Regions from separate parts of the Streptomyces sp. SCPE 10 genome, predicted to be linked through region 2. Evidence: riboswitches for the same ligand, from Rfam matches in the RefSeq annotation. Region 2 holds a riboswitch; the other holds the start of a gene.

Region 1 (5,296 bases), 3.9 Mb from region 2:
CCGGGCCGACGCCGGGACCGCCGCCGCCGTGCGGGATGCAGAACGTCTTGTGCAGGTTGAGGTGCGAGACGTCGCCGCCGAAGTGGCCCGGCTTGGCGAGGCCCACCAGCGCGTTGAGGTTGGCGCCGTCGACGTACACCTGGCCGCCGGCCTCGTGCACCCGGGCGCAGATGTCGGCGACGTGCTCCTCGAACACACCGTGCGTGGACGGGTAGGTGATCATCAGCACCGCCAGCTCGTCGCGGTACTGCTCGATCTTGGCCCGCAGGTCCTCGACGTCGATCTCGCCGTCCTCGGCGGTCTTGACGACGACGACCTTCATGCCGGCCATCGCGGCGCTGGCGGCGTTGGTGCCGTGCGCGGAGGACGGGATGAGGCAGACCGTGCGGCCCTCGTCGCCATTGGCGCGGTGGTAGCCGCGGACCGCCAGCAGACCGGCCAGCTCGCCCTGGGAGCCGGCGTTGGGCTGGAGGGAGACCTTGTCGTAGCCGGTGACCTCGGCCAGGCGGTCCTCCAGCTCGCGGATGAGCGTGAGGTAGCCCTCGGCCTGCTCGGCGGGCGCGAAGGGGTGCAGCGCGCCGAACTCCGGCCAGGTGACCGGCTCCATCTCGGTGGTCGCGTTGAGCTTCATGGTGCAGGAGCCCAGCGGGATCATGCCGCGGTCGAGCGCGTAGTCACGGTCGGCCAGCTTGCGCAGGTAGCGCAGCATGGCGGTCTCGGAGCGGTGCTGGTGGAAGACCGGGTGGGTGAGGTAGTCGACGCCGCGCAGCAGCGCCTCGGGCAGCGCGTCGGCGGCGCTCGCGTCCAGCGCCTCGATGTCGGCCTCGACGCCGAAGGCGGACCAGACGGCGGCCAGGTGCGCCCGCGTGGTGGTCTCGTCGCAGGCCATGGAGACGTGGTCGGCGTCGACGAGGCGCAGGTTGACGCCGTTGTCCCGGGCGGCGGCGACGATCTCGGCGGCCTTGCCGGGCACCCGGGCGGTGACGGTGTCGAAGAACGCGCCGTGCACCAGCTCCACGCCGCCGGCCTTCAGGCCCTCGGCGAGGATCGCGGCGTACCGGTGGGTGCGCCGGGCGATCGTCCGCAGGCCCTCGGGACCGTGGTAGACGGCGTACATGCCGGCCATGACGGCGAGCAGCACCTGCGCGGTACAGATGTTGCTGGTGGCCTTCTCGCGGCGGATGTGCTGCTCGCGGGTCTGCAGGGCCAGCCGGTAGGCCTTGTTGCCGTCGGCGTCGACGGACACGCCGACCAGGCGGCCGGGCAGGCTGCGGGCGAACTTCTCGTGCACCGCCATGTAGCCCGCGTGCGGCCCGCCGAAGCCCATCGGGACGCCGAAGCGCTGGGTGGTGCCGACGGCGATGTCCGCGCCCAGCTCGCCCGGGGAGGTCAGCAGGGTGAGGGCGAGCAGATCGGCGGCGACGGTGACCAGGGCGCCCAGCTCGTGGGCCTGCTCGATCAGCGGCTTGATGTCGCGTACGGCACCGGAGGCGCCCGGGTACTGGACCAGCACGCCGTTGATGTCCCGGGCGGCGATGTCGGCCGGGATGCCCTCGCTGAGGTCGGCGACGACGACCTCGACGCCGGTCGGCTCGGCGCGGGTCTGGATCACGGCGACGGTCTGCGGCAGGGCGTCCGCGTCGACCAGGAACAGGCCCTTCTTGTTCTTGCCCATGCGCCGGGACAGCGCCATGGCCTCGGCGGCGGCCGTGCCCTCGTCCAGCAGGGAGGCGCCCGAGGTGGGCAGGCCGGTCAGGTCGGCGACCATGGTCTGGAAGTTCAGCAGGGCCTCCAGGCGGCCCTGGGAGATCTCCGGCTGGTAGGGCGTGTAGGCCGTGTACCAGGAGGGGTTCTCCATGACGTTGCGCAGGATGACCGGCGGGGTGAAGGTGCCGTGGTAGCCCAGGCCGATCATGGAGCCGAGGACCTGGTTGCGGTCGGCGAGCGAGCGCAGCTCGGCGAGCACCTCGGCCTCGGTGCGGGCGCCCGGCAGGTCGAGCGCGTCGGCGTTCTTGATCACATCCGGGACCGCGGCGGCGGTCAGCTCGTCCAGGGAGCCGTAGCCGACCTGCGCGAGCATCTTGGCCCGCGCTTCCTGGTCGGGGCCGATGTGGCGCTGTTCGAAGGGGATGCCCGCTTCGAGCTCGGAGAGCGGAATGCGATGGGCGGTCATTGCGGAGGCCTCCTGGTCTGACGCGACCTTCGAAGGGCACCACGGCGCGGGTGCCCCGACGGCCTCCCCCTCTGTCATCTCGACCTGAGAGCTTCACCGGACGCCTCGCGGCGCCGGCTTTCACCGTCGGTGAGGGCGGGAGCCGTCGACACCCGCCCTGCTTTCCAGAGTGACCTCGTCCGTGCGGTACGTGGGCCTGAGAGATTCCGGGGAGGATTTGCTCCTTCGGCGCCTCCGAGGTGGTCGGAGGACTCTCCCGCACGGGGTCAGCAGCCGCAATCAGCCTACCAGCGAGGTCAACGGCCGGTTCCTCAAGTGGCCGCCGCGGTGAAAGTGCTCTTTCGTAGTGCTTACGGATGAGTTGCGACCACGTGGAGGGAGAGGGACCGTGCAGACCGACATCGATCCGCGCAACCTGATCGGCCGCAAGGCGTTCGACCGCACCGGTACGAAGATCGGCACGATCGACGAGGTGTATCTGGACGATGCGACCGGCGTGCCCGAGTGGGCGGCCATACGCACCGGCCTCTTCTCCCGGGACGCCTTCGTCCCCCTGGAACCCAGCGAACTCGTCGACGGCACCCTGCACGTCCCCTTCGACCGTTCCCTGATCAAGGACGCCCCCGACTTCGGCGTGGGCCGCCACCTCTCCCCCGAACAGGAACTCCAGCTCTACCACCACTACGGCCTGGACGTGCCCCCGCCGACGGCGGCCCCGGACCACGACTTCGGCAAACTGGCGGGCTCAGAGGAGACCTGACTTCGGCTGCCCCCGCCCGGCGGGCACCGGCACCAGGGGGAGGGGGTCGGCCGGCCGCAGCGCGGGGTCGGTGACGAGGAAGGTCCGTACCCGGCCGGGATCCGACTGAGGGGTCTCGAACCGCACCGTCACCCGGCCCACGCCGCTGCCCTGCACCCACCCGTGGCCGAACTCGTCGTGCCGTACGTCCTGGCCGGCCCGCCAGTGCGGGGCGGCGGGCTCGGGCGCCGCGGCCGACTCGGTCACCGGCTCCTCGGGCGACTCCTCATCCGAGGGCTTGGCCGCCTGGGCGAACAGGTCCTCCTGGGTGTAGTCGGCGAGCCCGGTGACGCCCACCCCGAGCAGCCGCACCCCGCCCGTGGTGTCCACGGAGTCCAGCAGCCGCCCGGCGGCCTCCCGGACGACCTCCGGATCGTCGGTGGGACCCCGCAGCGTCTCGGAGCGGGTCAGCGTCGAGAAGTCGTAGCGCCGCACCTTCAGGACGATCGTCCGCCCGGACAGCCCCGCCTCGCGCAGCCGCCGCACGCAGCGGTCGGCGAGCCGCCGCACCTCGAACCCGATCCGCGGCCGGTCGTGGATGTCCACGTCGTACGTGTCCTCGACCGACACCGACTTGGCCTCCCGCTCGGCCACCACCGGCCGCTCGTCCCGGGCCAGGGCCATGGCGTACAGCGCCTGTCCGTGCGCCTTGCCGAGCAGCCGTACGAGCTCGGCCTCGCCCGCCTCGGCCAGTTCCTCCACCGTGGTGATCCCGGCCCGCCGCAGATGGTCCCCGGTGGCCGGCCCCACCCCCGGCAGGGTGCGCACCGGCATCGGTCCCAGCAGCGCCCGCTCGGTGCCCGGCTCGATGAGCACCAGCCCGTCCGGCTTGGCCTCCTCGGACGCGATCTTCGCGAGCATCTTGGAGGCGGCGAGCCCCACCGACCCGGCGAGCCCGGTGGCCGCGCGGATGTCCGCGCGCAGCTTGAGGCCGGTTCGCCGCGCCGACTCCGCGTCCCATGCCGTTCCCCCGGCCGCCAGGTCCACGAACGCCTCGTCCAGGCTCAGCGGTTCCACCAGCGGCGACAGCTCCCGCAGCAGCGCCATCACCTGGTCGCTGACCGCGCGGTAGAGGGGGAAACGCGGCACCAGATAGGCGGCGTTGGGTGCCAGCCGGCGCGCCTGCGCCATCGGCATCGCCGAGTGCACCCCGAAGACCCGTGCCTCGTAGGAGGCGGTGGCGACCACCCCGCGCGGCCCGAGCCCGCCCACCACGACCGCCTTCCCGCGCAGGCTCGGCTTGGACGCCTGCTCCACCGAGGCGTAGAAGGCATCCATGTCGAGATGCAGGATCGTGGGCGCGTTTCTCACGTCTCCGATGCTGCACCACGGCACTGACAATGCCCATGTGCCGCGAAGGGGCCGGTCAGACCGCCCGGTTGCGGCGCCGCGCCAGCTCGTCCGCTGGGTTGTGCCCGACGAGCGTCTCGCCGGTGTCGATGCGTTCGCCGTGCAGCTGGGACAGGGCGCTCTCCACGTCCCGCCACACCACGCCGACCGCGATCCCGAAGATGCCCTGGCCGCCCTGGAGCAGGGCGTGGACCTCGTCCGGCGAGCCGCACTCGTAGACGGTGGCGCCGTCGCTCATCAGCGTCATCCGCTCCAGGTCGCGGAAGCCGCGCTCCCTGAGGTGCTGCACGGCCGAGCGGATGTTCTGCAGCGAGACCCCGGTGTCCAGGAACCGCTTGACGATCTTCAGGACCACGACGTCCCGGAAGCTGTACAGACGCTGGGTGCCCGACCCGTACGCGGGCCGCACGCTCGGCTCGACCAGGCCGGTGCGCGCCCAGTAGTCGAGCTGTCGATAGGTGATGCCGGCCGCCGCACAGGCCGTGGGCCCCCGGTAGCCGATCTCTTCGGACGTCATGGACGCCGCCCCTCCGCCGCTCGGCACCGCCGTCGGCCGCTGCGGAGCGTGATCCACCGCGCTGCTGTGAACCGGGTACGGACCGCTCTCCCCGAAACCGCGCACAGGAGCACCCCCAGCCGTACCGTCGCCGCTGGTTCTCACGCCGACCTCCGTCCTTGACCTGCCTTCTCGACGGTAGGCAGTCACCAGGGGTGCGTCAACGATCGCCACACTCGGCACGCCGAGTGATAATCACCCAAGGAGTGGTTTCCCGTGTCCCACCGCGGGGAAAGGCTAGCCGAATGCCCTCGCGGGAACCCGTAGGACGCTCTCAATCGCCGGTGGCAATTGCCCCGGGAGCGGGCGGCGACGAGCCCGGACCGGCCGCCGGATCGCCCGGTCACCCGGCCTCGGGAGGCCTCACTGGTTGCTGGTTCCGAAGTCCTCGGGCGAGATCTGGTCGAGGAACTCGCGG
Region 2 (5,296 bases):
TGTTGGTGAGGACCGAGCCCTGCGCCTCCATCACCGCGAGCGGCGCGAAGTTCTCGGACGCGATCATCTCCAGCGTGGACTGCTGGCGCAGCAGCTCGGCGTCGACCGCGGCCGCGACCTCGGGGTCCAGCTCGTGCAGGGGCGTGTTCAGGACACTCATGGGGCTACGACTCCTCAGCCGGCGATGTGGGCGTCGTACTCGGCGGCGGAGAACAGGTCCTGCGGCTCCTGCGAGACGCGGACCTTGAACAGCCAGCCGCCCTCGAAGGGCTCGGAGTTCACGAGCGACGGGTCGTCCACGACGTTCTCGTTGATCGCGGTGACCTCGCCGGTGACGGGGGAGTACAGGTCGGAGACCGACTTGGTGGACTCCAGCTCACCACAGGTCTCGCCCGCGGTCACGGTGTCGCCGACGGCCGGGAGCTGGGCGTAGACCACATCGCCGAGCGCGTTGGCCGCGAACTCGGTGATGCCGATCGTCGAGACGCCGTCCTCGTCGGCGCCCGACAGCCACTCGTGCTCCTTGCTGTAACGCAGCTGCTGGGGGTTGCTCATGGCCTGAATTCTCCTGTATGCGCGGGAGTGCTGATGACGGGGGGAGTGCGGGGACCGCCACTGGGCGGGTGAATGTGCGCAGGGTCACGTGCCCGCCCGGGCCGGGCGGGGGCGGGACCGGGCTCGCCGACTACTTCCGGCGCTTGTAGAACGGCAGCGCCACGACCTCGTAGGGCTCGTGGTTGCCGCGGATGTCCACGCCGACGCCCTCGGTGCCCGGCGCCGCGTGCGCCGCGTCGACGTAGGCCATGGCGATCGGCTTGCCCAGGGTGGGGGAGGGGGCACCGGAGGTGACCTCGCCGATCACCTTTCCGTCGGCGACCACCGCGTACCCGGCGCGCGGGACGCGCCGGCCCTCGGCGATCAGACCGACGAGGACGCGCGGGGGGTTCTGCTCGGCGCGGGCGGCGGCCTCGGCGAGCGCCGCGCGCCCGACGAAGTCGCCCTCCTTCTCGAACTTGACCACGCGGCCGAGCCCGGCGTCGAAGGGGGTCAGCGCGGTGGTCAGCTCGTGCCCGTACAGCGGCATGCCCGCCTCCAGGCGCAGCGTGTCCCGGCAGGACAGGCCGCACGGCACCAGACCGGCGCCCTCGCCGGCCTTGGTCAGCGCCTGCCACAGCTCGACGGCGTGCTCGGGCTTCACGAACAGCTCGAAGCCGTCCTCGCCGGTGTAGCCGGTGCGGGCGATCAGCGCGGGAACGCCGGCGACCGTGCCGGGCAGCCCGGCGTAGTACTTCAGGCCGTCCAGGTCGGCGTCGGTGAGCGACGCGAGGATGCCGGGGGACTCGGGGCCCTGCACGGCGATCAGGGCGTAGGCGTCCCGGTCGTCGCGGACCTCGGCGTCGAAGCCCGCCGCGCGCTCGGTCAGCGCGTCCAGGACCACCTGGGCGTTGGAGGCGTTGGCGACGACCATGTACTCGGTCTCGGCGAGCCGGTAGACGATCAGGTCGTCCAGGATGCCGCCGTCGGCCCGGCAGATCATGGTGTAGCGGGCGCGGCCGATGCCGACGGAGGCGATGTTGCCGACCAGGGCGTGGTTCAGGAAGGCGGCCGCCTCGGCGCCGGTGACGGTGATCTCGCCCATGTGGGACAGGTCGAACAGGCCCGCCCTGGTCCGCACGGCCATGTGCTCGTCGCGCTCGGAGCCGTAGCGCAGGGGCATGTCCCAGCCCGCGAAGTCGGTCATCGTCGCACCGAGCGAGCGGTGCACGGCGTCCAGCGCGGTGTGTCGGAGTTCGGTACTGCTCATCGGTCGGTCGTCTCCCAGGGCAACAGGGATGGGGCGAGGAACGTTCCTCCCCATCTGTCATCGGAACCTGAGAGGTTCGCCGGGACCGCCACGGGGGCGAGATCACGGCTTGCACCTTGGGTGGAGCCACTGTCACAGCGACCCGCTTTTCAGATGTGCCTCGCCCGCGCGGTAACGGGGCCTGAGAGATTCAAGGGAGGGACTTGCTCCTTCGGCGCCCCAGCGCAGACGGCTGGGGACTCTCCCGCGCGGATTCAAGCGGCCGGTATGCAGTTGGCGGCCACATCATTGCACGTCGCACCCGTGCCCGTCAGGGCCCGCATCCGTAACCGGCCCGTGGCGGCGCGCGCACCCGTCCGTCATACCGGTGCCATTACCTTCTCTTTACCTCCGGCGGGCAGAAACCAGACCGGGGCGCGGACCGGCCGGGGGCGGGGGAGCCGACCCGGAACAGGGGACAGGGGGCGGGCATGGCGGACCGGACACGGGCGTGGGATCTGCGCGACCGGGCGGACCACACGCCCCGCACCCTCTGCTTCGGCCCCCGTGACCTCGTGGTTCTCAGCGGGCTGCCCGGCAGCGGCAAGTCCACGCTGATGCGCCGCGCGGTCACCGGCCGCCGTGTCGACTCCCAGGACACCCGCGAGCGCTTCGCCGCCCGGCTGCCCCGGTGCCTGCCGTACGCCCTCTACCGCCCCCTGGTGCGCGCCGCCCACTACCTCGCGCTGCGCCGCGCCCTGCGCTCGGGGCAGCCGGTGGTGGTGCACGACTGCGGCACCCAGCCCTGGGTGCGCGCCTGGCTCGCCCGCTCGGCCCGGCGCGCCGGCGGCACCCTGCACCTGGTCCTGCTGGACGTGCCGGAGCAGACGGCCCGCGCGGGCCAGCGCGAGCGCGGCCGCGGCGTCTCCCGGTACGCCTTCGCCCGCCACCGCCGCACCACGGCCCGGCTGCTCGGCGCGGTGCAGCGCGGCGAGCTGCCCGCGGGCTGCGGCTCCGCGGTGCTGCTGGACCGGCCCGCGGCGGACGCGGTACAGCGGATCGTGTTCACGGGGTAGCGGCCTGGTCACCGCCACCCGATAGCCTTCGTGGTCCCAGCAGTGGTTCCCAGCAGGCGGTAGGCAGATGGACTTCCCGGCGGACATTCCCGCGGACTTCCCGGCACAGGCGCACCCCCACCCGCACGGCGGTTGGCCCGGCAACGAACTGGAGGAGGTGCTGTCGGCCTCCCTCGGCATACCCGCGGCGGGCGGCCGGATCATCGAGGTCCTCGGCCGCAGCTTCTTCTGGGTGCCGCTGCCCAACGGCGGCGGTCCGGGCAGCGGCCCGCTGGACCTCCCCGGCCTGGAACTCGACGGCCAGGCGTACGTCCCGGTGTTCAGCTCCGAGGAGCAACTGCGCCAGGCGACCGGCTCCCACATGGCGTACGCCATCGCCCCGGCCGTGGAGTTCGCCCGCGGGCTGCCCCCGCAGGCCGGCATCGCGGTCAACCCCGGCGGCACGGTCGGCATCCCGCTGCCGCCCGAGGCCGTGGCCGAGCTGTGCCGCGCCGGCAACACCCCGCTGGACGGCCCGGCGGCCGGCGGTCGCGTCCGCCTCTTCGAGCCCGACTGGCAGGACGACCCGGTCGACTTCTTCTCCGCCGCGTCCGCCGAGTTCGCCGCGACCGGCGTGGTGCTCACCGCCCGCCGCTGCCTGGCCGCCATCGAGACGGCCGACCCGGTGATGTTCGTCGGCGTCGAACTCTCCGGGTGGGAGGGCGACTTCCGCGCCGCCCCGCTGGAGGCCCTGGGCCGCGCCCTCGGCCGGGTCCCGGTGCGGTGGCCGGTCAACCTGATCCTCCTGGACGTCACGGACGACCCGGTCGCCCAGTGGCTGAAGTCAAGCGTCCGACCCTTCTACGTTCAGTAGGCCGGGCGCCCGCGTACGAACAACGGGGCCGGAGCTCATCGGCGCATAAGCTGTCCCCACACGCGGGGCATGATGAAAAAGAAGGGCATGACAAGGTGAGCGCCACCCACAGCGGAAGCGTCGAACACACGCTGCGCCACGTCACGCCCGGACGCTACGACGCCTACGAGGCCCTCCTCCGCGCCCTCGCCACCCCCTCCGCCGGCCAGATCTGGATGCTGCTGTGGCACGGCCAGGCCGGCTCCCCGGACGCCCAGTACGGGAACATGGAGGTCGGCGGCTTCCACTACGCCCCCTGTGTCACCTCCGCCCAGGAACTGTCGGCCAGTGGCTGGAACCGTTCCTACGAGGTGATCGACGGTCTGGACGTCGCCCGCACCCTCTACCCCGACCACTACGGCCTCTGGCTCAATCCGCACGCCCCGGGCGGCGGCGTCGGCATCCCCTGGCTGGACCTGCGCCGCATCGCCACCGGACTGGACCGCCAGCCCGCCGGACCGCTGCGGCTGTCCGAACCGGGCATCGAGATCCCCCAGTTCTACGCCCTGCTCGCGCAGCACGCCCACCGCACCCCCGCGCTGCGCTCCCTGCGCCGCGCCTGGGTCCAGCCCGCGCTCGGCGCGCCGTACCTCGCCATCGGCCTCGACCTGTACGACGCCTCGCCGGCCGCCGTCGACTCGGTGCGCGCGATGATGCAGCAGTCCGTCGGCGCCGTCCCGGAGGGCCTCCCGGTGTCCACGGTCGCGCTGACCGACGACCACGACCCGGTCGTGATGTGGATGCGGGCCAATGCCCGCCCCTTCTACGACCGCGAGGCCCACGCCGTCGCGCCCGCCCCCGCGCCCCAGCTCCAACTCCGCGCCCACGCACCGGGGTACGGCTATCCCCCGGTGCACGGCGGTTACTGAGCCGGCACCGGTACGGGTGCCCCTGCGGCCGTACCTCCCGAACCGCGGCATTACGGCGTTGTGTCCCAACTGCCCCGTGTCCGGGGGGCGTTACCCACTGTTCGGATAACGGAATCCTCCGGAGTGCATCACGGTTGCGCATACTTTCACCGTCAGCTCTGGCGAGTGATCGCGACGACGCTGAAGACTCCCGACTCAGACACGAGGCCGAGCCTCGTGATCGATGGCAAGTCGACAAAGCCGCAAACCGCGGCAGCGCAGGCCGGTCACCACCGGCGAGAGGGGTCGCACATCGTGACCGCACCGATCGAGACCACCGGGGCGGCAGCCGACGCGCAGCCGGAGGCTGTGCTCGCGGGAGCCGACAAGGGGCGGATCGAGGGTCGTTCCCTGGGTCAGATCGCATGGGCCCGGTTCAAGCGGGACAAGGTCGCCGTGGCCGGCGGGGTCATCGTGATCCTGCTGATCCTCCTGGCCATCCTCTCGCGCCCCATCCAGGCACTCTTCGGCCTCGACCCCAACGCCTTCCACCAGGACCTGATCGTCCCCGACACCTCGCTGCCCAAGGGCAGTTGGGGCGGCATGAGCATGGACCACCCGCTCGGCGTGGACCCCAAGTTCGGCCGGGACATCGCCACCCGCGTCATCGAGGGCTCCTGGGTCTCCCTGGTCGTCG

The links. Region 2 has a riboswitch for glycine ahead of gcvT (glycine cleavage system aminomethyltransferase GcvT). Riboswitches for the same ligand answer to the same signal wherever they lie in the genome.
Region 1: it holds a riboswitch for glycine, as region 2 does, so the genes downstream of both, gcvP (aminomethyl-transferring glycine dehydrogenase) here and gcvT (glycine cleavage system aminomethyltransferase GcvT) in region 2, are expected to answer to the same signal.

The regions. Positions count from the first base shown of each region.
Region 1 covers NZ_CP197069.1:1,455,578-1,460,873, forward strand. The annotation lists gene gcvP (aminomethyl-transferring glycine dehydrogenase) at 1-2,173, opposite strand, end outside; glycine riboswitch at 2,348-2,442, opposite strand; partial or broken gene ACSP97_RS06880 (PRC-barrel domain-containing protein) at 2,562-2,720, shown strand; partial or broken gene ACSP97_RS06885 (DNA polymerase IV) at 2,855-4,283, opposite strand; gene ACSP97_RS06890 (MerR family transcriptional regulator) at 4,339-4,983, opposite strand; gene ACSP97_RS06895 (bifunctional nuclease family protein) at 5,242-5,296, opposite strand, start outside.
Region 2 covers NZ_CP197069.1:5,312,549-5,317,844, forward strand. The annotation lists gene glyA (serine hydroxymethyltransferase) at 1-160, opposite strand, end outside; gene gcvH (glycine cleavage system protein GcvH) at 175-555, opposite strand; gene gcvT (glycine cleavage system aminomethyltransferase GcvT) at 686-1,804, opposite strand; glycine riboswitch at 1,849-1,963, opposite strand; glycine riboswitch at 1,964-2,061, opposite strand; gene ACSP97_RS24710 (AAA family ATPase) at 2,275-2,859, shown strand; gene ACSP97_RS24715 (enhanced serine sensitivity protein SseB) at 2,927-3,712, shown strand; gene ACSP97_RS24720 (enhanced serine sensitivity protein SseB C-terminal domain-containing protein) at 3,808-4,620, shown strand; gene ACSP97_RS24725 (ABC transporter permease) at 4,915-5,296, shown strand, end outside.